One region of the Clostridium gasigenes genome, then DNA from elsewhere that is predicted to be linked to it. Evidence: a T-box and tRNA genes for the amino acid it is inferred to sense, from the RefSeq annotation. Region 1 holds a T-box; the other holds one or more tRNA genes.
What was found. A T-box is a leader RNA that pairs with one kind of tRNA and senses whether it is charged. The one in region 1 lies ahead of gltX (glutamate--tRNA ligase), so its partner is inferred to be a tRNA-Glu.
Positions count from the first base shown of each region.

Region 1 (14,889 bases):
ACTAGAAATAGTCAAACCCAATTATACAAATCAAACATCCAGATCCATTCAACTCTTATTAATGGTGAAAAGTTAATTAAATATGCCCGTACTTATGCCTTAAAGTATAATAAAAATTATACTAACTTCAATAATAGTGGTGGAGATTGTACCAATTTTGTATCTCAAGCTCTTAATTTTGCTGGTTTAAATCAAACTCATAATTGGAAGCCTTATACAGCTTCTTGGATAATGGTAATCCCCTTTAGAGATTATATTGTTAAAAATAATTTTGCAATTGAATTTCAGGAATTATGTCCAAATCCTATTGGAACTATTATTCAATTCTTTAGTCCTATTAAGGAACGATTTTCTCATACTGGAATTATAACCGACATGATGGATGACGGTGAATTACTTTATTGTTGCCATGATTATGACAAATTAGATTTTCCACTTAGTGAAACTTACCCTATCTTTTATAAACGCATTAGAAGTTTGCAAATCAAATAAGGTAGATAAAAAAAATATCAAATAAAAGGAGTATTTCTTATGCTAGATAATCAATCATTTATACCTTTACTATTATCAGTACTTGCTGGTTTATCTACTGTTATAGGTGCATTTATTGTATTTTTTTCAAAATCAGAAAATAAAAAACTTATTACTTTTTCACTAGCATTTTCTGCTGGGGTTATGATTACAATTTCTTTTACTGATTTATTTCCAATGGCTGAGACAACACTAAGTAAATATCATGGAAAGCCTACTGGCATATTTTTTTCTCTTATATTCTTAATTATTGGAGCATTTATAGCTATGCTTATAGATTTTTTTATTCCCGAACAAGATAAGCATGTAAACAGTTCTAAATCTTCAGATTCTAAACTTTATAGAGTAGGATTTGTATCTATGATTGCCCTTATGCTACATAATTTTCCTGAAGGTATTGCTACCTTTGTTTCAGCTTATGAAAATACAACTTTAGGTATTTATATAGCTATTGCTATTGCACTTCATAATATTCCAGAAGGTATCGCCATTGCTATGCCTATTTATTATTCTACAGGCAGTAAACTAAAAGCGTTTAAATATACCTTTTATTCAGGGATTGCAGAGCCGCTAGGTGCTTTTATAGCTTTCTTATTTTTAAAACCTTTTATTAACGATATTATTTTAAGTGTTATTTTTGCTATTGTTGCAGGTATTATGCTATATATATCTTTTGCTGAATTAATACCAGCTTCACGAAAATATGGATATCATAAAACTTATGTATTTTCAGTATTTCTAGGCATATGTATTATTCCAATTAGTCATATTTGGACTTAATCACAATACTTTTAATTAAAAATTTAAATACTTTATACATTGTTTATATTGCTCTACTTTTGTATAATAAATTTACAAGGTGCATTACGGTGCGTAATAAATTTTAGAGGTGATTAATTGTTTGGATATGTAACTCCCTTAAAACAAGAACTGAAAATAAAAGATTTTAATAGATTTAGAAGTTATTATTGCGGATTATGTTTTCATATAAAAAAAGATTTTGGTAACATTCCAAGGATGACTTTGAACTATGATATGACATTTTTGGCTCTTCTTTTAGATGGCTTGTCTTTAGACGAAGTTGAGTTTGACCTAAAAAGATGTGCTCCACATCCAACTAGTAAAAAGCCTGTAATTATTAATAATAAACCTTTAAGTTATGCAGCTGCCATGAATGTAGCTTTAGTTTATTATAAGATTTTAGATGATGTTCAAGATGACCACACCTTATATAGTAGGGTCCAATTGCTTACATTATCTCCATATAAAAAGAAGTTCGATAAATCTATAATTGAACTTAACAAACTAATTTCTATCAAATTAAAAGATTTAAGTGATTTAGAAAACAACCTGAGTTTTTCATCAATTGATGAAATATGCCATCCATTTAGTGAAATAGTGGCTAATATTCTTAAGTGCTATCCTCATAAATTAATAGATGATAGTGCAGAGCTTAGGGACAATCTTTATAATTTAGGATATACTTTAGGCAAATGGATTTATTTAATTGATGCTTTGGATGATTTAAAGGCGGATATGGAAAAGAAAAAATTTAATCCTATTAATTTTCTATATAATGATAAGAATTTATCTTACATTGAACTTAAAGAAAATATTAAAGAAAGAATTGAGTTTACCATATTAAATTGTTCATATAATTGTGTTGAGTATTTATCTAAACTACCAATACATAGAAATATTGATCTTTTAAATAATACACTAGAGCTTGGCATGATGGATAAATATATTAATGTATTAAATAATACTAATGAAAATAAAAGGAGTGACTTTAAAAATGAATCCACACGAAATATTAGGAATTAAACCCGGTGCTACTCAAGAGGAAATTAAATCAGCTTATAGAAAGCTTATAAAGCAATATCATCCAGATCAATATGGGGATAACCCGCTTCGTGAATTAGCTGATGAAAAAATGCGAGAAATTAATAGTGCCTATGATCAATTAACTAAAGGGAATGGTAAATCAAGCTCAAGCTATAGTAATTCATCTAATTCCACTGGCAATTCAAATGATACCTATGATTTAAGTGAAGTTAGAAGACTTATTCAAGGAAGACAATTCTCAGCTGCTGAAGCTAAACTTAATTCAATTAATAATAAAAATGCAGAATGGAATTTCCTTTATGGAGTAGTCTTAAGTAATAAGGGTTGGTATGATGGCGCTCTTAAGCATCTTCAAGCAGCAGTAAACATGGATCCAAACAACTTTGAATATAAGCAAGCCTTAAATTCAATAAATCAAAGAGGCCAATCTTATGGAGGGAACTTTTATAGACAAACAGGAAGAAATAATTCAAATAATTTAGATTGTTGTATAAATCTTTGGTGTCTTGATAGCCTTTGTGAATGTGCTGGTGGAGACTTAATTGGTTGCTGCTAATATTATAAATATATTGGAGGTTTAAATTTTGAAAGCTAAAGACTTAACTCTTGGTGGTATTTTAATAGCTCTTACACTAGTAATATTATATTCTAGTTCTATACTACCCATAAGTACACTTACAATTTTAACCTTAGCCTCTTGTTTAATTCCTATATGTATAATCCGTAGTTCTGTTAAAACAGGTTTTCTTGTTTATATTGGCTCTACAACTTTAGGATTCTTTATAATTCCTATTAATATAATTGTATATTATGGATTATTCTTTGGCGTTTATGGGATTATTAAATATTATATTGAAAGGCTAAGAAAATTATATCTTGAGATTATATTAAAACTTATAATATTTAATATAATTTTCATAATAAGTTTTACAGTGGCAACATTATTCTTAGGTAATGTTGTAATCAATATTCCTTTATGGCTACTATGGCTACTAGCTCAACCAACATTCATAGTATTTGATTATGCACTAACCCTTATTATTGGTTATTATTTAAATAGATTTCATAAGGTCATGTAAGAGAATGCCTAATTAAGATAAGCTGAAATAAGTGATTATATTTAACACTTATTTCAGCTTCTTTTAGGTATTAATTTAAGGGGCATTTTAATAAATAACAAGTCAGTATGCTAGCCTATTTTGCACCATACCTTGTCGACTGAACACGCTGATAGAATAATAGCAACAAGGTCTGCCTCCTTACTATTGCACAAAATATCCATCCCATCTTTAACTTATTATTTACTTTCACAGACCTAAGTTCTCCTTCTATATATTCTTATTTATAATACTATAATTTCCCAAACTTATTTGCTCATATTTTCTTTTTTGGGTTAATTATGTTATACTGATACTGACAACCTAAAACCAAAAATAAGTTGTCATCGTCTTTAAGGAGGTATGAATATGATAAAATTCGAAAATATAACTAAAAAAATTGGTTCAAAAACTATTTTAGAAAATATAAACTTAACTATAGAGAAAGGTTCTCTTATTGTTCTAATCGGATCTAGTGGATGTGGTAAAACCACTTCATTAAAAATGATAAATAAACTTATCGAGCCTACGTCTGGTGAAATTTATATAAATAATATGCCTATTTCTAAAATGAACACCATAGATCTTCGACGAGGAATTGGTTATGTTATTCAAAATACCGGCCTCTTCCCTCATATGACTATCAAAGAAAACATTTCTTTAATTCCTAAATTGAAGAATATTGAATCTAAAGAATCTATTGCTACCAAAACCAATGATCTATTAAATCTTGTTGGGCTTTGTCCTGAAGATTACTTAGATAAATATCCTAGTGAATTAAGTGGTGGACAACAACAAAGAGTTGGAGTTGCAAGAGCCTTTGCTAGTGATGCTGAAATAATTTTAATGGATGAGCCTTTTAGTGCTCTTGATCCTATAACACGTAGTTCTCTCCAAGAGGAACTTTTCTCATTGCAACAAGAGCTTCATAAAACAATAATATTTGTTACTCATGATATGGAAGAAGCTATAAAACTAGCTGATAAGATTTGTATTATGATTAATGGAACAATTGCACAGTTTGACACGCCTGAAAATATTCTTAAAAATCCAGCTAACGATTTTATTAAAGATTTTATTGGAACAAATAGAGTTTGGGACAACCCTGAATTTATAAAAGCTACTGATATTATGATTAAAACTCCTATTTCAGTTTCTTCTTCAAGAAATATCCTGCAAGCAATTGAAATTATGAGAACTAACAAGGTAGATAGTTTACTTATTGTTGATAAATCTAATATTTTAAAAGGACTTGTAACTTTAAAAGATATTAAGCGTAGTACTGCAAAAGAAACTAAACTCGAGGATATAATGGAGCATGATGTTATATCTGTTTATGAAGATGATAATATTTTAAAAATACTTGAGCTAATTAACGCTCATTCATTCGGCTATATTCCTGTTATAACAAGAGATAATCACCTAGCTGGACTTGTAACTAGAAGTAGTTTAATTTCTGTCTTAAGTGAACAATTCTTAGATATGGAGGATTCAAGTAATGAGTAATTTTTTTGAATTTGTAATAAATAGAAAAGAGGAAATTTCAAGTCTTTTTCTTCAACATATATATTTAACTTTCGGAGCTATTTTAGTTGCTATTTTAATAGGTATTCCAATAGGTATTTTGATAACTAAAATTAAATCACTTCAAAAACCTATTTCCGGTTTAATAAATATAATACAAGCTATTCCTTCTATGGCTCTTCTTGGATTATTAATTCCTATCCTTGGTATTGGAAGTGTTCCAGCTATTACTATGGTAGTTTTATACTCCTTACTACCAATTGTTAAGAATACTTATACAGGACTTACAAATATTGATCCTAATATACTTGAATCAGCTAAAGGTATGGGGCTTACTAGTAACCAAACCCTTAGACTAGTTCAAATGCCACTAGCTCTTCCACTAATCATGTCTGGTGTTAGAATATCTGCTGTTACCGCAGTTGGACTTATGACTCTTGCTGCATTTATAGGCGCTGGTGGACTTGGATACCTTGTTTATTCTGGAATACAAACTGTTAATAACAATATGATTTTAGCTGGAGCTATTCCATCTTGTATATTAGCTCTTTTAATAGATTTTCTTTTCGGAAAAATTGAAATTCTTATTACTCCAAGGGGATTAAATCCAACTAAGCGTAAATCTAAGTCAACTGTTTTAAAAGTTACTTTATTTATAATTTTGTTTGCTTTTATAGGTTCTTCACTCTTTGCTATTCTAAAACCAAAAACCGAAAAAATAGTTATTGGTGCTAGAAGCTTTTCTGAACAATTAATTTTAGGAAATATGTATGCGGAGTTAATCGAAGAACATACTGATTTGAATGTAGATAGAAAATTCAGTTTAGCCGGTAGTTCTGTTAGTATGGCTGCACTTTATGCTGGTGAAATTGACCTTGCTATTGAATATACAGGAAGTTTATATATTAATGTATTAAATCAAGAACCGTCTACTGATAGTAAAGTTGTTTATTCAAAATCAAAAGAACTTATGGAAAAAGAACGTAATGTGACTTTATTAGATCCTATAGGCTTTAATAACACCTATAGTCTTGCTATGAAACCTGAAGTTGCGGATAAATATGGGATAAATTCAATATCTGATTTAGCTAAAGTAAGTCCTGAATTAGTTTTTGGACCAACTTTAGAGTTTTTAAATAGAGTAGATGGATTTCCTAATTTATCTAAAGCTTACAATTTGAATTTCAAGAATTCTGTTGGAATAGATGGAGCGCTGCGTTATACTGCTCTTAATAGTGGTGAATCTGATGTTATAGATGCGTTTTCAACTGATGGGCTTTTAAAATCCTTTAATCTTAAGGTTTTAGAAGATGATTTAAATTTCTTTGCACCTTACGATGCAATCCCACTTGTACGAATGGAAACTCTTGAAAAATATCCTGAACTTAAAACCGTATTAAATATGCTATCTGGTACAATTAATGAACAAACTATGATTGACCTTAATTATAAAGTTGATGATCTTGGCGAGGATGCTTCAAATGTTGCTAAAGAATATCTTCGATCACAAGGTCTAATTGATAATTAAAAATAAATCCCGTGTTAAGATAATCTTAACACGGGATTTATTTTTAAAAATGACTAAAGAATGTAAAATAATTAATTTATTCCCCTTCCTCTTCTTTTACATACCAACCAATTCCATAAACTTCTGGATTTAACCCTATGGTACTTACAATTCTTTCACATATCACATCATCACTTCTTGATCCCATTACATTAACTTTTACCTTTACCGATCCATCTTCTTCATCATTGCTATCTAATCGCCTTAAAAATAGCTTTTCATCTTTTATCATAGTCATTATTAACTTTCTAACATTACCTTCTTGATTTTCAGAACATCTAATTTTAATTTCATATAAAAGTTCCTCTTCAATGTCCTCTTGTTTTAATCTATATAATTTTCTACCAAGTGGTCTTAAAATCAAATTAGATATTATAATCATTGATGCACCTATAATTGCAAATAAAATGTATCCGCCACTAGCTAGCACTCCAACAGATGCAGTGCACCAAAGAGTTGCTGCTGTATTTAACCCTTTAACATTTAAACCTTCTCTAAGTATTACTCCTCCACCTAGAAAACCTACCCCTGTAACTACTTGGGCTGCAACTCTTGTACGATCTCCAGTTCCATCTATTAATGAAAACATTACAAATAAACAAGATCCTACAGAAACAAGCACATTGGTATGTATCCCCGCTTTTCTTTGTCTATATTGTCTTTCCAGCCCAATCAGCATTCCTAATATACATGCTGTTAAAAGCCTCACTACAAAATCCCTTGTTGTCATATTTTATCACTCCTATTAATTATATATATCCTCATTTTAATAGTTTATATTCTAAAAACTTAATTATTCTATTTTAAATATTAACATTAATTTGTTAAAACTATTAGTTAATTTTATTAATTAATTTTTATTTTAGTCATTAAGGTGTCTTTATAATAATAGCAAGTTAATTTTTCCCTTTTAATTGCTCTATTTAGTATCTTTTTTCAATATTTACCTAATTAAATACTAAATATTAATAAAAAAATATTTTTTACCACCATATCCCTTTATTTTTTCTTCATTGTAGTTTAAAATTAATAATAAAACCTAATATATATTTATTTGCTTATTATAAATAGTTAAATTTATTTACATAATAAGTGATTCTTTAAATCTATGATTTAGTTTAGTTGAACTTACTCCTTTGAATGTATAGAAAAAGGAGTTTCCCATAATAAACTTTAATTTAACCTGCAGATAAATATAATTTTTTTATAAGAGAGGTAAAAATTATGACTAATGAAATTAATTCATCAAACTTTATAAGGAATATAGTTATTGAAGATTTAGAAAATAAAAAACACGACGGGATAATAACTCGTTTTCCCCCTGAACCAAATGGCTATCTTCACATAGGGCATGCAAAATCTATAGTTCTTAACTTTGGTTTAGCAAATGAATTTAAAGGTAAGGCTAACTTAAGATTTGACGATACAAATCCTACTAAGGAAGATACTGAATATGTTGAATCAATTAAAGATGATGTAAAATGGCTTGGATACAAATGGGATGAGCTTTTCTTTGCATCTAATTACTTTGATGTAATGTATGAAAAAGCAATACTTCTTATAAACAAAGGTTTAGCTTACGTTTGTGATTTAACACCTGAAGAAATGAAGGAATATAGAGGAACATTAACTACGCCTGGAAAAGAAAGTCCTTACAGAAATAGAAGCATAGAAGAAAATCTTGATTTACTCCATAAAATGAAAAAAGGTGAATTTAAAGATGGAGAGAAAGTTTTAAGAGCCAAGATTAATATGGCTTCTGCTAACATAAACATGAGAGATCCTATTATATATAGAATATCCCATGCGTCTCACCATAACACTGGTGACTCTTGGTGCATCTACCCTATGTATGACTTTGCTCACCCACTTGAAGACGCTATAGAAAACATTACTCATTCTGTTTGTACTTTAGAGTTTGAGGATCATAGACCTCTTTACGAATGGTTTGTACGCGAATGTGAAATGAATTCTACTCCAAGACAAATTGAATTTGCAAGATTAAATATTACAAATACAGTTATGAGTAAACGAAAGCTTAAAGAACTTGTTGATAACAATATAGTTGATGGATGGGATGATCCAAGAATGCCAACTATTGCAGGTCTTAGACGAAAAGGATATACTCCTGAGTCTATTAGAAACTTTTGCCTAGCAATTGGTGTTTCTAAAGCTTCATCAACTGTTGATAGTCAAATGCTTGACTTCTTTATAAGGGAAGATTTACAACCTAAAGCACCTTCTGCTATGGCTGTTATGAAACCATTAAAACTTGTAATAACTAATTATCCTGAAGGTCAAAGTGAAATGCTTCCAATAGAAAATAACGCTAAAGATGAATCTCAAGGATTAAGAGAAGTTTCATTTTCAAGAGAACTTTACATTGAAAGAGAAGATTTTATGGAAGTACCAGTTAAAAAGTACTTTAGACTATTCCCAGGAAACGAAGTTAGATTAAAAGGTGCTTATTTTGTTAAATGTAATGAGATTATTAAAGATGAAAATGGAGAAGTAACTGAAATCCACTGCACTTATGACATTGAAACTAAAAGTGGTTCAGGATTTACAGGACGAAAAGTTAAAGGAACAATCCATTGGGTTGATGCAAACAACTGTAAACCTGCTGAATTTAGGCTTTTCGAACCTTTAATATTAGATGATGCTCCTGAAAATGAAGGGAAACACTTCCTTGAACAAATAAATCCTAATTCACTTGAGGTATTAAATGGATTTATAGAAATTACGGCAGTTAAAAATGCTTCATTTGGAGATAAATATCAATTATTTAGACATGGCTTCTTTAATGTAGATAATAAATACACTACTGAAGATAAATTGTCCTTTAATAGAATTGTTTCATTAAAAAGTTCATTTAAACTTTAATTTATTTAAATATAACTACTAATGCATATTTAAATAAAAAACACCTAAGGAATACTATTTACGTAATCCTTAGGTGTTTATTTTATACCTATTTATAAAATGTCATTTTAAATTATATTTATCTATTTAAATAGCATTTATAATTCTATTCCTACTTTAGTATCTTCTATTATTTTTGGATTATTCTTTTTAATTAGGAATGTTCCAACTGCGGTTATAGCAAACCCTAAACTTAATACGATTATAAGAGAAAATACTGTTTCAAGGCTTTCTCCTAAAATTAATGATGCAATTGTTGAAACTGTATTATTAACCATATGCATTATAATAGCTGGCCATAATGATTTAGTTTTATAAGTTACATACCCAAATAATATTCCTAGCAGTGTTGCATATATGGCTTGCACAAGAATCATATGATAAACACCAAAAAGCACTCCTTGAATTATTATTACAGCGGGTATAGACATACTTTTACTTAATGTTTTATATATTATTCCTCTAAATAATAACTCTTCTGCAAAAGGCGCTACAATCCCAACTACTAATATTGTTAAAAATATATTGCTTTCCCCAATAAATGACATATTCTTCTCCAAAGCATAAAATGACCCTTTAAATAATCCTGCCTTACTAAGTAAACTAATAAATCCAATATTAAATAAGTACACAGAAACTCCAAGTAATAATGCTACCCAATAATTAGATGCCTTTGTTTTTTTAAATCTTAATTCTTCTGAAAGTTTCTTTTTTCTTAATTTGTATATTAGCATAAATATTAATATTGTAGTTATTGATGATGCTAATAAAATATAATTCATATTTCCCATTATTTGTTTAGCAATCATTACAGTTGTGTCTTCTTTTCCAGCTCCTGTTAATGAATCTGCTCCTTGTTTTACAGTATAGCTAACTGCGATTATTATTCCACCAATAATCGAAACAATAATTTGAACTGAAAACCCAATAGCCATGTACATTAGCGCTACTAAAAAACCTTTTATTTTACTTTTCATTCATACTCACCACCTTTACCTTAATATTACATTAATACATTGTTTTTGTAAACTCTCCTTAGTCTTTATAAAATAAAAATAACACTACCAACCTGTTATTTATTTTACAATCCTTTAATAAGCTACATACTTCTATTGTAATATTAAAAAGGAGGAGTCCTTCCTAATGATGTTAATAACCATTAGGAGAACCCCTCTATTAAATACTTAAATTGACATAAACTTTTTAAATCTATCTCTAACTTTTTCTTCACCCATAATTTGCATTATAGTATAAAGATCTGGCGTATTAGTTCTATGTGCTATTGAAGATCTTACTGCTCCTGCCACATCTGAAATCATTCCTTTATAAGCATCTGGATTTGCTTTAAACTCTTTTCTATTTGCACAATACCCAAGATTTATAGCTATTACCTTTAACTCCTCAAACCATTCTTCTGCATTTGTATTAAAATTATATTCTTTTGCATATGCTTCAATTATTGATTTTGCAGTTTCTAAAGTAACCCCTTTAGGTAATTCTACTTGCTCTGCAGTTTCTTTTTCAAATAACTCATCAAAGAAATAGAATGTTTTTTCTTTAACATCACTCCACTTTGCAAAATCTTTTCTTGGCTTTGGACCTTCTTTATCTATATTAAATACTTGTTTACTTAATTCTTCTTTACTTGTTACTAGTTCAAACATTTCTGCATCAAATTCTTTTGCCCAAGCTGTGTAATAATCATAAACCACTTCTGGTTTCATTTTACAAATTACATCTTTACTTACATCATTTAATTTAACCGTATCAAATAAAGCTCCACTTTTACTCATCTTATCTAAAGCTACAGAAAAATCATGATAATCTGTTAATGGATTTTCAACTCTCCATTCTTCAAATGTTGAATTAATAATATTTAATAAATATTCTATAACTGATACCATAGGGTATCCAACTTCCTTATAATAAGAAACAGCAGCTTCTGCATCTTTTCTCTTTGAAAGTTTTCTTTTTGACCCATTATCATTTTTCATTATTGTTGGAATATGAGCATATTCTGGTTTGTCTAATCCTAGTATTTCAAATAATTGAACATGTATTGGAAGTGAAGATAACCACTCTTCTCCTCTTATAACATGAGTTGTTCTCATTAAAGCATCATCAATTACATGTGCAAAGTGATATGTTGGAAGCCCATCACCCTTTATTATAACTATATCTTGATTACTTTCTGGGAAACTAATGTCTCCTTTTATTAAATCATGGAATTCTACTCTATTTTCAAAATTTCCTGGTGACTTTATTCTTATTATGTATTTTTCACCATTATTTATTTTTTCAATAGCTTCTTCTGGAGATAAATTTCTAAATTTAGCATATTCCCCATAATATCCTGTTGTTATTTTTTCTGCTATTTGTTTTTCTCTAAGTTCTGTTAACTCTTCTGGTGTACAGAAACATGGGTAAGCTAATCCTTTTTTAACTAAGTCTTTTGCAAAAGTTTTATAAATTTCTGATCTTTGACTTTGTCTATAAGGTCCATATGATCCTTTTTCTGTGTTATCTCCAGTAGTTCCTTCATTAAAGTTCATTCCAAAATTATGCATTGTATCTATTGTATCTTGTATTGCACCTGCAACCTCTCTTTTTTGATCAGTATCTTCTATTCTTAAGTAGAAGATACCCTTTGTTTGACTTGCAAGCCTTTCATTTATTAAGGCAGCAAATACTCCGCCAATATGTTGGAAACCAGTTGGACTTGGTGCATACCTTGTAACTACAGCACCTTCTTTTAATTCTCTTTTTGGATACTTTGCTATAAAGTATTCTGGTGTTTTATCAACACCTTTAAATAACATTTCTGATAATTTTTCTAAACTCATTTTTCCACCTATCCTTTTTGTAAGTCATTTTCAAATAAATAACAATCCATATTATAGAGTTTTATCAATTAAAAATGCTTGAAATATAAAAAAACCCTTCGTCCTAAAAAACCTTAGGACGAAAGATTACTTCCGCGTTACCACCTAAATTAATTAAACAGAAGTTTAATTCACTTATTTCTCTTTAAGGGAAGAACCCCATAAACCTACTCTACTAAATGTAATTTCCGGCATATAGCTCCAGAGTTTCTTTCTATAATGTTATTTTCTAGGCTTTCACCTTCCCTAGATCTCTTAAAAATAACTACTTATATACTTTTCTCTTTCAATGCTTAATATTTATTTATATTTTTTCCTAAATACATTCTAATTATACCTTTGTAATTAATTCTTGTAAATACTTTAATAGTATTTATTATCTATATATATCTATCTTTAAAATACCTAATTTTATCTTCTTCAGTTATTTTTCTAATTACTTTGCATGGGTTGCCTGCAGCGATAACATTAGCTGGTATATCCTTAGTTACTACACTTCCAGATCCTATTACTGTATTTTCTCCAATAGTTATATTTGCATTTATAGTAGTACCTCCCCCTATCCACACATTATCCTCTATAGTTATAGGAAATCCATACTCTAGGTCCATACTTCTAAGTGTTGGATGTACAGGGTGTCCTGCTCCAAATATATTTACATTAGGCCCCATCATTACATTATCTCCAATTGTAACAACACAACAATCTAATATAGTCAAATTGTAATTAGCATAGGAATTTGCTCCCCAAAAGATATTATATCCATAAGCACATTGAAAAGGTGACTCAATAAAGAATTTTTCACCAGTTTTCCCGAATAAACCTTTTAATATTTCATATCTTTTTTCTACTTCACTAGGTCTAAGATTATTAAAGTCAAACAATACCTCTTTTGCATGTTGACGTTCTTTTAATAATTCATCTCCACATGATGAGTAAAGTTCCCCATCTAACATTTTTTGCTTTTCTGATTTCATATTAAAGTCCTCCATTTTTTTAATTTACCGATAAGCTACCTATTCCAATACTTAAATCAAATTCATAGGTGTTTTCTCCGGATGTACTTGCATTAATCTTTGCATCACCTAAACCTGATGATGTTTTTATTCTTACAGGTGATTTATCAGGTATATATATATCAGTTTCTCCAACTCCACCCTCATAAGCTAAATCTCCACCTACTTCTGACATTCTAAGAGTAAGATTACCTACACCTCCGCTTATTTTAATATTGCCGCATTTTTCTTTTAAATCTATATCTGTATTTCCAACTCCTTGTTCTAAATCTAATGATGAAAAGACTATATTTTTCATATCTAAATTACCAGCTCCACCTTCAACATCTAATTCACTTACATTTATTCCTTTAACTGTAACGTTTCCAGCTCCATATTCTAAAGATAGCTTATCTATATAACTGCTTGGAATACCTATTGTGACTTTTCTATCTTTAAATGTATTTTTCCCATTAATCCAACCTGAATTATATTTCTTTTCTTCAATTACTATAGTATTTCCTCTTTTTTCAACTATAGTTTTCTCTGCTAAATTACTTTGTCCTAGAAAATCTACCTTTACATCATTACCTTCTATTTCATTAATAATTATATTTGCTGCACCTATAGAAATATCTATATTTTCTATATTGTCAATTGAAATAGATTGATTTACCACTTCTTCATTATTATTTTCATTTCTTGATTCTACTCCAAATTTTATATTACACGATGTTAAAGCTAATGCTAAAACACCTATTATAACTGCCATTATTGTTAATTTAATTTTCATTTTTAACACCCCTATTTAATTTATAATATGTCTATTTTTTTATCAATATACTTTCCAGCGATAATTTGAAGTGCTAGTACTGTTAGAATACCTAGAATCGATGATATTACATCTATTTCTATTATATTACTATTTCCTATAGTTATATAAACATATGGCATAATACTTAATATAATTGAAGTTATAAAATCATATATTAAACTTCCAATACTAAAAATAATAATAATTGCAATTATTGATAGGAATTTATTTCGAATATATGATGAAAATATTCCTATTAGTGCAGTAATTATTAAGTATGCTGTTATAAGCCCCATAATAACCGTAACACTTGCTTGTAATATACCACTGTTTATTTCCCCAATATTTATTAAATTCACTATTAATGCTATTATTATAACTATTAAATTTGCAGATACTAATCCTAATAGATGTCCTACTATAAATTCAATACCTTTAATTGGCGTTAAAAATAATAAATACCCATAGTCTTTAGAAATTTGTTTTGAAAATAAAATTATATAAGATATAAAATTCATTGTAGCAATTGTAGATACTATTGCTAGTACATCCCATCCTCCAGTAAATTGTGATAAAAATTTACCACTAACTAATCCTACTAATAGTATTAAGAATTCTATAAAATATAAAATTTTTAAAGATTTAAAACTATACTTCATTATATTTAATATATTTTTCATACACATCACCTATTCTGCAAATACCTTTCTAT
Region 1 covers NZ_CP071376.1:3,296,304-3,311,192, forward strand. Annotated here, with positions in the region: gene J1C67_RS15435 (amidase domain-containing protein) at 1-492, shown strand, start outside; gene zupT (zinc transporter ZupT) at 532-1,311, shown strand; gene J1C67_RS15445 (DUF5685 family protein) at 1,429-2,355, shown strand; gene J1C67_RS15450 (J domain-containing protein) at 2,327-2,932, shown strand; gene J1C67_RS15455 (hypothetical protein) at 2,961-3,455, shown strand; gene J1C67_RS15460 (betaine/proline/choline family ABC transporter ATP-binding protein) at 3,843-4,979, shown strand; gene J1C67_RS15465 (ABC transporter permease/substrate-binding protein) at 4,972-6,525, shown strand; gene J1C67_RS15470 (MgtC/SapB family protein) at 6,602-7,294, opposite strand; gene J1C67_RS15475 (glutamine--tRNA ligase/YqeY domain fusion protein) at 7,789-9,447, shown strand; gene J1C67_RS15480 (CPBP family intramembrane glutamic endopeptidase) at 9,585-10,463, opposite strand; gene gltX (glutamate--tRNA ligase) at 10,671-12,329, opposite strand; T-box leader at 12,441-12,667, opposite strand; gene J1C67_RS15490 (sugar O-acetyltransferase) at 12,749-13,345, opposite strand; gene J1C67_RS15495 (DUF4097 family beta strand repeat-containing protein) at 13,365-14,156, opposite strand; gene J1C67_RS15500 (hypothetical protein) at 14,177-14,857, opposite strand; gene J1C67_RS15505 (ABC transporter ATP-binding protein) at 14,867-14,889, opposite strand, start outside.

Region 2 (14,889 bases), 2.0 Mb from region 1:
AAAGTGTAGTTATATTTTCTCTGGAAATGCCAAGAGAACAATTAGCTTATAAGCTACTTTGTTCTGAAGCAAGGGTGGATATGTTGAAACTTAGAACTGGTAATTTAGAAGATGATGATTGGGAAAGAATAGCAAAGGCTACTGGACCATTATCAAAAGCTAAAATATATATAGATGATACTGCAGGGTTATCTGTAATGGAAATGAGATCGAAATGTAGAAAGATTAAAATGGAACATGGAATAGATATGATACTTATAGATTATTTGCAACTAATGTCTGGAAGTAATACTGAAAGTAGACAACAAGAAGTATCAGAAATATCTAGATCCATAAAAGCATTGGCAAAAGAAATGGAATGCCCTGTTATTGCATTATCACAATTATCACGTGCTCCAGAACAAAGAGCAGATCATAGACCTATGCTTTCAGATTTAAGAGAATCTGGATCTATAGAGCAGGATGCTGATGTTGTTATGTTCTTATATAGGGATGAATATTATAATAAAGAATCAGAAGATAGAGGGACAGCTGAGTGTATAATAGCTAAGCAAAGAAATGGTCCGGTTGGAACAATTAAAATGGCTTGGATAGGCGCACATAGTAAGTTTGCCGATTTAGACGTAGTTCATGGTGAATAAAAAAAAGTTATGCTTAAATGCATAGCTTTTCTTTTAAATATAATTTATTGAAATTTTTTAGGTAAGGTTATGTATATTAAATGTGGAAAGCATATATTTTGAGTTTGGGTTATATCTATATCCTTTAAATAAAAAGTTCTTTTATATTTTAAAGAAGAATATTTATTACCCTTAAAGGTAAAATCAATTACAAGAAAATTGTTTAGATAGCTTAAAACAATACTATCTTTATGCAATCCTTGAAGGTAAATAGAAATAGTATATTTATATGGATTATCTAATATATTAACTAAAACATTATCTTTAATATCTAAGGTGTTTTGATTTAGTTTATTATCATTAGATGATTTTTTTAATAAAGAAAATTTATTTTTTGAATTTCTAATTACCATAAAAAAACCTCCTTACATAACAATAGTTTGTGTAAGATGAAACAAGCTATCCTATGATGGTTATGGTGGTTAATGTATATTATTAATAATAAAGATAAAAATAGAAGTCTATAATAAAATAGGGGGAAAAAAATGAGTAAAAAAATTGGATTTATTGGTTGCGGTAATATGGGAAAAGCTATGGTTTTAGGTCTTTTAACTAATGAAAAAATAACTAAAAATGATATATTTATTTCTACTAGAACAAAGAAATCAGGAGTTAAGATAACAGATGAAACTGGAATAAAATATACCTTGAATAATTGTGAAGTAGCTGAGTTTGCAGATGTTTTATTTTTAGCAGTAAAACCTAATATGTACAAATCAGTGATAAAAGAAATTACAAATTATGTAAAAGAAGATGTGATTATAGTTACGATTGCTGCAGGGGTTAAACTTTCGGATGTAGAAATGTGGTTTGGGAAAGAAGTTAAAATAATAAAAACAATGCCGAATACACCGGCAATGGTTGGGGAAGGTATGTCGGCAATTTGCTTTAATAAATTAATAAAGCAAGAAGAATTAGATTATGTTTGTGGTTTATATAATAATTTTGGTAAGTATGAAATTTTGGCGGAAAAAGATTTTCATGCATTTACAGCATTATGTGGATCCTCACCAGCTTATGTGTTTATGTTTATAGAAGCTATGGCAGACGCTGCAGTTAAACTTGGAATACCAAGAGCGAAAGCATACACTATGGCATCGCAAAGCGTATTAGGCTCAGCAAAGCTTGTTTTAGAGACTGGTAAGCATCCAGGAGAATTAAAAGATATGGTTTGTTCACCTGGAGGAACTACTATAGAAGCTGTAATTGAATTAGAAAATCAAGGTTTTAGAAATTCTGTTATAAGTGCTATGGAAAAGTGCGCAGATAAATCTGAAAATATGTAATTGAAAATTAAAAATTTAATGATTATACGAATTATAGTAAAAAAAAGCAAAAAAATATTCGCAAAAAAAGTTGAAAGTTTTACCTTACTTTGATACTATAGTATGTGGGATTTAAATTATTTTATATCTCAAATTTATTAGTTTAAGACTAAAATAGTCTTTTAATAAGGAGGAAACATAAATGTCAGCATTTATTGTTCTAGGAGCACAGTGGGGAGACGAAGGTAAAGGAAAGTTAACAGATTATTTAGCAGAAGAAGCTAACGTAGTAGTTAGATTTCAAGGGGGAAACAATGCAGGTCATACTGTTGAAGTTGGAGAAAAACAATATAAACTTCATCTAATTCCTTCAGGGATATTACACGATGATAAATTAAATGTTATAGGTAATGGAGTTGCGGTAGATCCAAATGCTTTATTTAGCGAAATAGATTATTTGCAGAGAGAGGGTGTTAATGTTACACCAGAAAAACTTATTGTAAGTGATAGAGCTCAGCTTATAATGCCTTATCATAAGACATTAGATATACTAAAAGAAAAAGCTAGAGGAAAAAATGATATAGGAACAACTGGTAAGGGAATAGGCCCTTGCTACACAGATAAATATGAAAGATGTGGAATTAGAGTTTGTGATTTATTGCATACTGAAGTTTTTGAAGAAAAACTAAGATTCAACATAGAATCAAAAAATGCTTATATAACTAATGTATTAGGTGGAGAAGCATTAAATTTTGATGAAATATTTAATGCTTATGTTAAGCTTGGGGAAAGATTAAGACCTTTCGTTCAAGATACTTCAGTTAGAGTATATGATGAAATAAAGAAAAATCAAACAGTACTATTTGAAGGTGCTCAAGGAATGCTTCTTGATATAGATCATGGAACATATCCATATGTAACGTCATCAAACACTACAGCAGGTGGAGTTTCAACTGGTATAGGTGTTGGACCAACTATGATAACAAACGTTGTAGGTATTGCGAAAGCTTATACTACAAGGGTTGGTAAAGGACCATTCCCAACTGAATTAGAAGATGCAACTGGTGAGTGGATAAGAGAAAAAGGCCATGAATATGGAACTACTACAGGTAGATCAAGAAGATGTGGTTGGTTAGATGTAGTTATATTAAAGACTACTGTTAGAGTATGTGGATTAACTTCATTAGTTGTAACTAAAATAGATACATTAGCAAACTTAGAAAAGATTAAGGTTTGTGTAGGATATAACTTTGAAGGTAGAGTTATAGATTACTTCCCAGCAAGTTTAGAAGATTTAGCTAAATGTGAACCAATTTATGAAGAGTTTGATGGTTGGGATGATAGTATTGCAGATGCAAGAAGCTATGATGAGATACCTGAAAATGCTAAGAAGTATTTAAAGAGAATAGAAGAACTTACAGAAACAAAGATTTCAATAGTTTCAGTAGGTCCAAAAAGAGATCAAACAATTAGAGTAAGAAAAGAACTTTAATAAGGGGACTGAAAGAAAATAGACTAGAAGATGATTTTCTATTTTTTCAAAATGCCTAATAAAAGCCCAAGATTTTTTAGTCTTGGGTATTTTATTGTTATAAAGATATAAAAAATGTAATATATTTAAATATATTGATAAAAATAGAGGAGGATTAATAAATGGAATTTAACAAATCGCAATCAAAGTTGAAATTAGGAGAAATAATATCAAAATCTTTTAAATTAGTAGTGGACAATGCTTTAGAAATTTTAAAAATAACTGGTATTTTTTTAGTACCTGTATTTTTAGTGATAATTGGATTATTAGTTGCATTAATATTTGCATTAATTGGAATAATTGGAACGGGAATATATAGGTCAAGCCCAAATGAGTTAATATTAGTATTTTTCAAAATGATTATACCATTATTAATATTTACAATATTAGTAATGGTAGTATCGCTTGTATCATATTTTGGATATGGTATCATAATTAAAGTATTAGGTGATAGATACAAGGGTCAAGATACTGGTTGGAAAGATTCAATGAAGTATGTTTGGGAGAAAAAATGGAGCCTAATAGGAATGAACCTACTTATTTTATTAATATCTTTTGTAGCATATATAGTGATAATGATAGTAAGCAGCATATTAACAGCTGTAACATTTGGAATTGGGTTGATAATTATATTTCCTACATTAATTGCATTAGCCGTAATAGTATCTGCAGTGTTTATGTTATTTAATTCTATGTTAATAACTAAAGATTTAAGAGCTATGGATGCCATTAAACAAACTTTTAGATTATTTAAAAAAGGAAGCTTCTGGACAATGATAGGAAAGTGTGCTGCATTAAGTGGTATTACTAATTTAGCGATCTTAGCAATAGTGTTATTAGCGATGGTTCCTCTTTTAGGAGTTATAGTAGCTATACTAGCAATTGTAGGTCAAGTATATGTTCAAAGCTTCCTAATAGCAGCTTGCAATATAATAGTAATAGAAGATATGGAGCCGCAAGATGGTTTTAGTGAAGTGAATTTTATAGAATAAACGAGAATTTTTAAATAACCCTTTTAATATTTTGTATTAAAGGGGTTATTTTTTATTTGAAAAGGAATAATACTAATAAGGATAGAAAAAACAGTATATTATAAGGCATATATTAAGATATGAAAGTGGTGAATAGTATTAGTATAAAGTAAGTTGACTTTTCAAATTTATAGGAATATAATTATGTGCATATAATAAGTACATTAAAAAAATAATTAAAGGTAGGGTGAAAAATATGATTACTAAAGAAATGACTATAGGTGAAATAATAAGTAAAAATCCAAATGCAACTGAGATACTAATGAGCTTTGGTATGGGCTGCATAGGGTGTCCATCAGCACAATCAGAAAGCGTAGAAGATGCAGCACAAGTACATGGATTAAGCTTAGAAGCTTTATTAGAAGCATTAAATAAATAGGTAAACCAAAACACTCTATAGTTTATAAAAGACTATAGAGTGTTTTTTAGGTTTGAAAAGCAAATTTCTAATATATAAAATATAAAAGAGTATGGTATTATTATATAAAAGAAAAAAATAGGAGGAAAAAATGGGGAAGAAGTTTTCAAAAGATTATGAAATACATTATTATGAGGTTGATTATAGATTACAATCAACTATTACAACCATAGTTAACTTTATGGGGGACATAGGAACAGAACAATCAGAAAAGTTAGGTGTAGGAATGGAGTATTTAATTTCAAAAAATATGACATGGGTATTCTATAAATACGATATAAAGGTTCATAGATATCCTAAATATGGTGAAAAATTAAAAATGGTAACCGAACCTAGCGGTTTTAAAAAATTCTATGCAACTAGAGAGTATACTATTTATGATGAGAATGAGAACAAAATAGTTGAAGCACAAGCTATATTTCTCTTAATAAATACGGATAAGAGAAAAGCTATGAGAGTTCCAGCAGACCAATATGTTATTTATGGAATAGAAGGGGACCTTGGAAAAGATTTTAAAATTGATAGGTTAGAAAAATTAGAAGAGGCTATGTATTCAAAAGAATTTAAAATAAGATATAGTGATATAGATTCAAATAGACATGTAAATAATACTAAATATATAGAATGGGCTATTGAGACGTTACCATTAGAATTAGTTAAAGATTATGAGTTAAAGAGGATTAAGGTAACATTTGAAAAAGAGTGTTTATATGGAGAAGAAGTATGTGTATCAACATCAACAAGAGAAGAAGTTGATGGGACTATAACTAGCATCCATGAAATGGAGAACTCTTCAGGTAAGAAAATTACAGCATTAGTAGGAGAATGGAGAAAAATCAAGTGATCCTTAGCTTAAGGTATTTTTTTTGAACATGACTAAATTAGGGTTTGTATAAAAGGAATACCCTGCGCCATCAGAAGATTAGAAGAATTTATTCATGTATATAAATATTTAATGAAGTTAAAAGACAGAGTATTTAGGTTTTAATTAACCAATCATACTCTGTCTTTTTTTTTATAATTTTCTATTTATTATTATTTGAGATAGCTTTAGCCGCGCAGTAGCCAGAACTCCAAGCCCATTGTAAGTTAAAACCACCACAGTCACCATCTACATCAATAATTTCTCCAGAAAAATATAGATTAGGGATTAATTTGGACTCAAGAGTTTCAGGATTAATATCATTAGTATCAATTCCTCCAATAGTAACTTGAGCTTGAGCAAATCCATTAGTACCTGTGCAAGTAAACTTCCAATGTTTTAAAAGTTTAATTAGTTTAAGTTTTTCTTCCCAGTCTAAATCATAGCAAGGTGTATGTATATTTGAAATACCTGACTCTTTAAGAAGGGTAGGAATTAATTTTTTATTAATAATACCAATTAATGCATCAGAAATAGATCTGTGACAGAAAATAGCTAAATGCCCTTCTATAAAATTAGCAACTTCGTCAGAAGAAAGTGTCGGCATCATATCAACTATAATTTCAACCTTCTTTTTATTTGATAATGCTTTAGAGGCGTAACCTGAAATTTGAAGTATTGGTGGCCCTGATATACCATAGTCAGTAAAAAGAATTTCGCCAAATTCTTTTCTAGATTCAATGCCATTAACTAAAAGTCTTGCAAACCCATCAAACTTTATTCCTGTTAATGATTTTAAGTAAGGGCTTTCTAATTTTAATTGAACAATACTTGGCAAAGGTTCAACCATCTTATGTCCTAGTGTTTTTGATAAATAATAACCTGAACCATCAGAACCTGTTTTTACTGCAGAATTTCCGCCGCAAGCTAATAATAATTTATTACATGTGAATAACTTATACTCTTGATTATCTGTGGATAAATTAAAGTTTTCATTTCTGTGGATAGATTTCAATTTACAACTTGTGTATAACGGAATATTTCTATCATCTAAAGATAATTTTAAAATATCAACAACCGAAGAAGCTTGCAATGATTTTGGATACATTTTTCCATTCTGTAATTCTACTAAAGGTAATCCTAAAGATAAAAAGAATTCCTCTGTATTTTTAACACCAAATGATGATAAGGTTTTTGCATAGAAACCTGTATTTTCACTATGGTAAGAAAGGAAAGGAAAAGATATTGTTTTGTTTGAAATATTACATCTACCATTACCTGTAGCTAGTATTTTTTTCCCTATTCTATCAGTAGCTTCTAAAATAGCTACATCTAAACCAAAGTCTTTAGCGGCTATTGCAGCAATTAAACCTGAGGCTCCGCCGCCAACTATTATTAAATCATGATGTATCATAATTAATTTTCTCCTTAAATTATATAAGATTTGTATTTAGTATCTTAAAAAAATATAGGATTTATCCCAGATTGATATTTTTTTAGATACCCTAAATAAATTCTAACATAGTAATATAAGTTATAAAACTAAGGAATACTATTTTTGAGGTGATAATTTTGAAAGTTAAAGTAACTAATGAAAATAATAGTGATTATAATAAAGAATTTAAAGTTAAAAGGATGAATTATGATCAAACTGTAGTAATTTATCATAATAGAGAAGGTATGGAGCTATTTTTAAATGAAGATGTTGAATTTATTACAGAATCTGAATTAGATGAATTTCTAGTTAAAAATAGAGACTTTTTAAAAATAAGATTAAATAGGGGGATATCAATATCGCTTTATAAAATGTTATTAGAGACTATAGAAGGACAATTAAAAGGTGAGTTTAAATCATTAAATTTATTAAGAGATAAATACTCCGTAAATAAAAGAGGCATTTGGGATAAAGAAATTATATGTGTGATAAATAATAATATCCCAATTAAGATTACCGCAAATGGGCAAAATTTTAAAAAAATTGGATATAACATAAATTTAGAAGAAATAAAAATAGAAGAATTTTCAGATTTATGTAAATTTGAAATAAAAAAAATACAAAAAAATATAAAAGATAAAGAGGGTGCATTATCTAGGTATGGCGAGGCGTTAGAGTGCATAAAACCAGGGGTTAGGGGTGATAAGTTATTAATATGAAATATAAAAAAAAGAGAATAAATACACGAATAATTAATAAATAATTAAAAAAGTGTTGACACTATTTATTATTTTAGGTATTATAGTTTATGTGCTCAGTGCTAACAAGCAAAGAGAAAAAAAACAAAACATGGCTCCTTGGTCAAGCGGTTAAGACACCACCCTTTCACGGTGGTATCAGGGGTTCGATTCCCCTAGGAGTCACCATTTTAAATATTGCGGGAGCATAGCTCAGCTGGGAGAGCATCTGCCTTACAAGCAGAGGGTCACAGGTTCGAGCCCTGTTGTTCCCACCACAATGCGGCTTAGTAGCTCAGTTGGTTAGAGTACCGGCCTGTCACGCCGGGGGTCGAGGGTTCGAGTCCCTTCTGAGTCGCCAATTTAAATTTTAATGTCGTTTAATAAACCTAATATGGCTCCTTGGTCAAGCGGTTAAGACACCACCCTTTCACGGTGGTATCAGGGGTTCGATTCCCCTAGGAGTCACCATTTTTCAATATTGCGGGAGCATAGCTCAGCTGGGAGAGCATCTGCCTTACAAGCAGAGGGTCACAGGTTCGAGCCCTGTTGTTCCCACCACAATGCGGCTTAGTAGCTCAGTTGGTTAGAGTACCGGCCTGTCACGCCGGGGGTCGAGGGTTCGAGTCCCTTCTGAGTCGCCATTTTAAATTTAAAACAATAAGTACTATTATGCTTTGATAGCTCATCTGGTAGAGCAGCTGACTTGTAATCAGCAGGTGGCAGGTTCGATTCCTGTTCAAAGCTCCATATGGCTCCTTGGTCAAGCGGTTAAGACACCACCCTTTCACGGTGGTATCAGGGGTTCGATTCCCCTAGGAGTCACCATTTTTCAATATTGCGGGAGCATAGCTCAGCTGGGAGAGCATCTGCCTTACAAGCAGAGGGTCACAGGTTCGAGCCCTGTTGTTCCCACCATAATGTGGCTTAGTAGCTCAGTTGGTTAGAGTACCGGCCTGTCACGCCGGGGGTCGAGGGTTCGAGTCCCTTCTGAGTCGCCAATTTCATATATGGTACATAGGATAGATTAATGATATAGTAGCTAATTTATAATTAGTAAATTGTAGATTTAAGTCTTATTACTAGCTCCATATATATAAAACACCTTAGATTTATCTAAGGTGTTTTTCGTTATATAGTTATAAGAAAGTAAGGAATTGATTAAGGCATCTTCCAAAAACAGGCTAGCATAGTAGCTTGTTGTTTTTGAAAGATGCCTTAATTCAAATCAATTCTTTATTTATTTGAATGTCCTTTAGAAGATAATATATTATTTTTTTTTAAGATTAATTTGTATTCTTATATCATCAGCATAAAATTTACATAACTTAAAGTTTCCAACTAACCTAGAATAGATTCTTTCACTATAAAGTTTACTTATCATAGGAAGACTTAAATTGGTTGATATAAGCATTTTTTTCTTTTTAAGAATCTTCTTATTTATTAGTGTAAATAGTTCTGTTGCAGAGAATTCAGTTATTTGTTCTGCACCTAAATCATCAATAATTAGTAAATCACAGTTAATAATTAATTCCTCAAGGGCAGAATTATTATTAAAACGTATGTCTCTTAATCCTTTTATAAGCTCATCAGAAGTTTTATAAACAACTAAAAAACCTGCATCTAGTAAATCTTTAGAAATACACCAAGATAAAAATGTTTTTCCAGTACCAGAGTTTCCATAGAATAATAAATTATTATCGTGATTATTAAAATTTGGAATATAATTACCCTTTACTGTTTCTAAAATATTTTCCATATTTCTTCTAGGTGAATATTTATCATCTGCTATTTTATGACTTGAATAAAGATTTATATCAAAGTTATTAAAATTATTATCCTTAACAGCGTCTTCTAAATCAGAATCTTTGTAATATAGTTTTATTAATTTATTTTTATAACAAGAACACTTAGAATTACCTGTACCTATAAAGCCATTATCTTTACATTTATGGCAGTGATAATATAGATTTAGATATTCTTGAGAATAACCCTTAGATACTAGCAATTCATATTTTCTAGCTCTAAGATTAGTGATAGTATCTCTAAGGTTATTAAGATCAGTTTCTGTTAAAGTGCCTTTTAAAATACTTAGGGAAAGATTTAAACAAAATTTTTGTATCTTAGTATCTAATTCAATTATTTCAGGGTGTTTCTTTGAGATTTCATCTCTTCTTTTCTTTAAGTTTTGTTGCTCTGTAGTTCTAAGCTTTTCATATATATTTGATAATTCTTTCTGGTATCCTTTAATCATCGCTATCCCATCCTAACAGTTTTTTCTCAATAGAATCATAATCATAGTCTCTTGCCTCAAAGTTATTGAATCTTAGAGGTGGTTTAGTATTTCCTGTGTTTGCAGCGTTATTAGAATTGCTAAAGTTTTTCTTAGCTGATGCATTTTTAAAGGCAACCTCTTTATTTTCAATAGATTCAATAGTATTTAATTTATCTTTATTCCAACTTGATAAAATACCATCAATATATTTAAAATCAGCTCTATTTAACCTTTGGAAACAAATATTACAAGCTTTCTCAATAATTTCTATTGAGAAATTATAAGTTACAAGCCATTTTTCTAACATTTCCTCTTGAGGTTTCATAAGCTCCATATTTTTAATTCCCAAATAATTAAGTATTTGTTTGATTTTTACCCATTTATCTTCAGTTTGCCTAATATAGTTTTGGGCTTGCTCTATATTTGTTATTTTCATAGTGTGCCATGCCATAGCAACTTTTTCTATATATCTATAATCACTTTTTCCTTTAGATACACAATACTCTATTAAAATGAGTATAAGTTCTGAAGAAAAGTTGAAATCTTTTTGCCAACTAAGATAAGTTGTCATTTCTTTAGGGGATAGAGGTTTAGCTAAAATACCTTCTATATCTCTTAACATTCCTTTAGTACTATCCTCGTTTAAGGCATCTAATAGGTTTATCTCTTTAGAGCTGTTAACAGGATCGTTACTTAAATCACAGAATTCAATATTAAAGTTACCCATTTTATCGATGGGAACAAGTTTTAAAACTCCTTCATCATTCCAGTGATTAAGGGCATTTATAATATCAGATTCTAATAAATTTAAAGAAGATGCCATTATAGAAGCACTGACACCTATTTCTCCAGAGATATTATATTTAAGCATTAATAAATAGACTTTAATAAATTCACCACGAGCCTTTGGCATATATCTCTCAATAAATATATTACTTACTGGAGTAAAATTTAAAGGCTTTGTCTTAAGCATAAATGTGCTCATAATTTTTCGCTACCTTTCTTAAGTAATATTAAAATAGGGACTAATGTATTTATTATAACATTACTAACAATTATTTAAGTTAAGTTAATTATAGCAAAGCAAAGTATAACCCTCAACATAACAATTGAATTATAAAAAGAATATTATAGGAAGAATAGGGAAAAGTAGTAGATGTGCTGTAAAATAATTGTTTAAAAATGAAAGGAGAAAACATGGTTTCTAAAAAGGATATAGTTAGTGCCTCGATACAGTTGGCATTATCAATATTATTACCCCTATTAATAATTATAGTGGTAGATGGTAAGTTTAATAATTTAGAGGCATATATAGACGGAAAAATAATAGGCTATGTAGAAAGCCGAGGAGAAACGGTGAAGGTTTATAATGAATTAATTACAACAATAGGCACAGAATATAAAAATGTTGACATAGAAAAAAATAAGGTTGAATTCAAAAAAATAAAGGATAATACTATATTACTAAGTAATAAGCAAGAAATAGAAAAAGGTATATTAGGATCTATTAACGGTAAAGCGCGTGCGTTTGAATTAAAGATATCAGGAAAGAATTTTGGATATATAAATTCAGATAAAAATGTCAATGACGTATTAAAGCTAGTAACGGATAAATATATAGAATCATTAGATATAGTAAAAGAGGATTTAATATCAGTAGATATTGAATGTAAAATAGATGTAGAAGAAACAACAATAAATATTGCAGATGTAAAAACACAAGATGAAATTTCAAATGAAATATATAAGACTTCTATAAATGAAGATGGGTTATTAAATATAGATATTAAAGTAAAAGAAATTGTAGAAGAAGAAATTCTAGCAGATACTATAACAGTTAATGATGATACTATGTACTTAGGGCAAATAGAAGAAAAAACTGGAAAAAGTGGTAAAAAGATAGTTTCTAAAGAAGTAGTATATAGTAATGGTGAAGTTAGTTATAGCAATGTGTTAAAAGAGGAAGTTTTAGCTTCTGCACAAAATACAGTTGTGCATAGGGGAAGTAAAAATCCTTATGATGATGGTATAGCATTTTTAAGTAGACCAACAAGGGGTGGATTCACTACATCGGATTATGGTGCTAGATGGGAGTCATTCCATAAGGGAATAGATATAGCAGGTAATGTAGGTGATGATGTTATGGCAGCTATTGATGGAGAGGTTACATATGCACAGTATAACGATGGTGGATATGGTAATTTAATAATGATAAAACACGCTGATGAAATGGTTACATATTATGCTCATTTAAGTAATATTCATGTTTCGGTTGGAGATAAAGTAGAAAAAGGTAATGTAATAGGGCTGGTAGGAAATACTGGATTTAGCACGGGGCCTCATTTGCATTTTGAACTTAGAGTTGGTGGAAAAGCAGTTAACCCATCAGAATATTTAATGGGATAAAGAAGCTGAAAAAAATTATAATAGTAACCTATCAATTTTTAGAAGATAATTAAATTATATAAAAAAGGTGACATTATATAAAATAATGCACCTTTTTTTTATTTTTTTGAAAGTATCTTATTTATATCTACCTTTCCATCCCCTTGAAAACTTCGGGGAATATCTAATTCTTCACAAGAAACCTTGAGAAGAGAAACAATATCTTTAAAAGTTAAAGTGGGGTTATTTTCAAATAATAGAGCGCATAAGCCAGATATATAAGCAGCAGCTATAGAAGTCCCACTAAAAGTTTTATAGGATGTTTCTAACTTGTGAGGATATAGTTTTATTCCATTTTTTTCAGAAATATAACTTATATTACTGTTAAGAGAAACAATATCTACACAAGCTGCACATAAATCAGGCTTAGATCCCTTTTTAGATAGTCCAGAAGATGAATAGGTATATGGTTTTAGTGATGAACTAGTATCTAAACCAGATACAGTTATGCAGTTTGTACACAATGCAATACCTGTTAGGGAACCTTCCACATTTTTATTGCTACCGCTAGGAAGAACAGGAACTATTCCTTTAATAGTAAATTGTTCCAATATACTATTGAAACAAGATATTATAAAAGGGTTATAGTGAAGTAATTCAAATGGCAAACAAAGAACTTTTATATTATATTTTTCACTATCTAATAGAATTAATTCTAAAGCATATAATATATCAGATACAAAACCTTTTCCAAGCTTATCAAAGGCTTTGTAACAATGAAGTGTACTTTGTGGGGCAACGCCGCAGTACATTTTATTAGAACGTTCACCACTACCGGCTATTATGCCACAAGTACAAGTTCCGTGACCATTATCATCATAAGGATAATTAAGCCCATCTATTAAATCTATAAAGGATCCAATTTTATTATAAGGAGTCAAGAGATCAGTATGAGGATAAACTCCACTATCGATAACACCTATACCAATTCCTTTGCCTGTTATGTTAGATTTATCAGATAATCTCACCTTGTTTGCAGTTGGAATGCTCATTCCACACAAGAAGAAATATTCATCAAAACAAATATATTCTACTTCTGGGTATTCTAAAAGACGTTCTATTCCTTTAGAATTTAAACGGGCAGAGATTAAATTGTAGCCTTTTATACAATGTAAAACTTCACCTTTATAAGTAGGTATCTTTTTAACTATATTTTCTTGAAAGTTTTTACACTTAATAATCACTCGATAGTTTTTAGTGGATTTAGATGCCATACAGTTTTTAAGATTAAGTTCTAGCTTACTTTTAAATGAGAACATATAAAACTCCTAAAATTAGTCACATTATATAGTATATTAAAATGTTCAATTTTGTTAATGATAAAATAAAAACAATTTTTTGATAATTAACATTTCCATTTAAAGATGAGAATTCCTATTATCATAATTGCAACACCAATAAATTCCTTAGCGTTAAAAGGAATTCTTTTGCTTCCAAAAAGACCCAACGCATCAATAGTAGCAGCGGCAAGTAATTGAGCTACTAAGATAATAGATATACCACAAGTTGCACCAAGAGAACCAATGCTCTTCATTACAGTAAATATAATTATTACTCCGAGTACACCGCCTAAAAGATAAAGTTTGTTAGCTTCTTTAATATTTTTAAAGTTACCCCGTCCAAAGAACATTAAAATAATTAAAGTAAGTGCTAATCCACTAGCTTGAACAAACACATTAGTCTCCCAAGTACCTATTTTTTCCCCAAGCCGGGTATTAAAAACACCTTGTAAACTCATAGAAATACCAGAAATTATTGCAGATATAATTGCCATCATTTTAATTCACCTCAAAGTTAGTATTCCACTTTAAGTATTGAATATGCCTAAGAATCTTTGACTAGTCATTCATTTTACTATTCCTAAAAAAAAAACCTTCTAAATAAATAGAAGGTTTAAAATTATCTTAAGATAAATGATTCTGTAATTTTATTTTCAGAATAACCTAAGGTAATTCCAAGACTGATAAAATCTTCTAAAATTGTTAAGTAATGATCTTTAGAAGATGAAGTTATCAAATCATTTATGTCTATATATAGATTTAAAAATTGGTCGCTTAAACAATAATCATTAGGTAAAGCTTTAATTTCAGTAATATCTGTATAATTACAATCTAAACCTAAGATTAATATTTGACCTAAAAAGTCTAAGTAGTTGTTTAAAATAATCTCTTTGTCAATTTCAGAGTTGCAGTGTAACCAATATGTATGAC
Region 2 covers NZ_CP071376.1:1,275,125-1,290,013, forward strand. Annotated here, with positions in the region: gene J1C67_RS06230 (replicative DNA helicase) at 1-641, shown strand, start outside; gene J1C67_RS06235 (Hsp20/alpha crystallin family protein) at 686-1,033, opposite strand; gene proC (pyrroline-5-carboxylate reductase) at 1,166-1,966, shown strand; gene J1C67_RS06245 (adenylosuccinate synthase) at 2,148-3,437, shown strand; gene J1C67_RS06250 (hypothetical protein) at 3,599-4,468, shown strand; gene J1C67_RS06255 (DUF1858 domain-containing protein) at 4,704-4,886, shown strand; gene J1C67_RS06260 (acyl-[acyl-carrier-protein] thioesterase) at 5,017-5,769, shown strand; gene J1C67_RS06265 (BaiN/RdsA family NAD(P)/FAD-dependent oxidoreductase) at 5,951-7,201, opposite strand; gene J1C67_RS06270 (hypothetical protein) at 7,351-7,941, shown strand; tRNA gene J1C67_RS06275 (tRNA-Glu) at 8,074-8,148, shown strand; tRNA gene J1C67_RS06280 (tRNA-Val) at 8,162-8,237, shown strand; tRNA gene J1C67_RS06285 (tRNA-Asp) at 8,244-8,320, shown strand; tRNA gene J1C67_RS06290 (tRNA-Glu) at 8,356-8,430, shown strand; tRNA gene J1C67_RS06295 (tRNA-Val) at 8,445-8,520, shown strand; tRNA gene J1C67_RS06300 (tRNA-Asp) at 8,527-8,603, shown strand; tRNA gene J1C67_RS06305 (tRNA-Thr) at 8,634-8,709, shown strand; tRNA gene J1C67_RS06310 (tRNA-Glu) at 8,713-8,787, shown strand; tRNA gene J1C67_RS06315 (tRNA-Val) at 8,802-8,877, shown strand; tRNA gene J1C67_RS06320 (tRNA-Asp) at 8,884-8,960, shown strand; gene J1C67_RS06325 (ATP-binding protein) at 9,230-10,213, opposite strand; gene J1C67_RS06330 (DnaD domain protein) at 10,206-11,219, opposite strand; gene J1C67_RS06335 (M23 family metallopeptidase) at 11,417-12,640, shown strand; gene J1C67_RS06340 (S8 family serine peptidase) at 12,739-13,938, opposite strand; gene J1C67_RS06345 (DMT family transporter) at 14,025-14,456, opposite strand; gene J1C67_RS06350 (dUTP diphosphatase) at 14,579-14,889, opposite strand, start outside.
Region 2: it has a tRNA-Glu gene. The T-box ahead of gltX (glutamate--tRNA ligase) is inferred to sense a tRNA for this amino acid. The anticodon was not compared.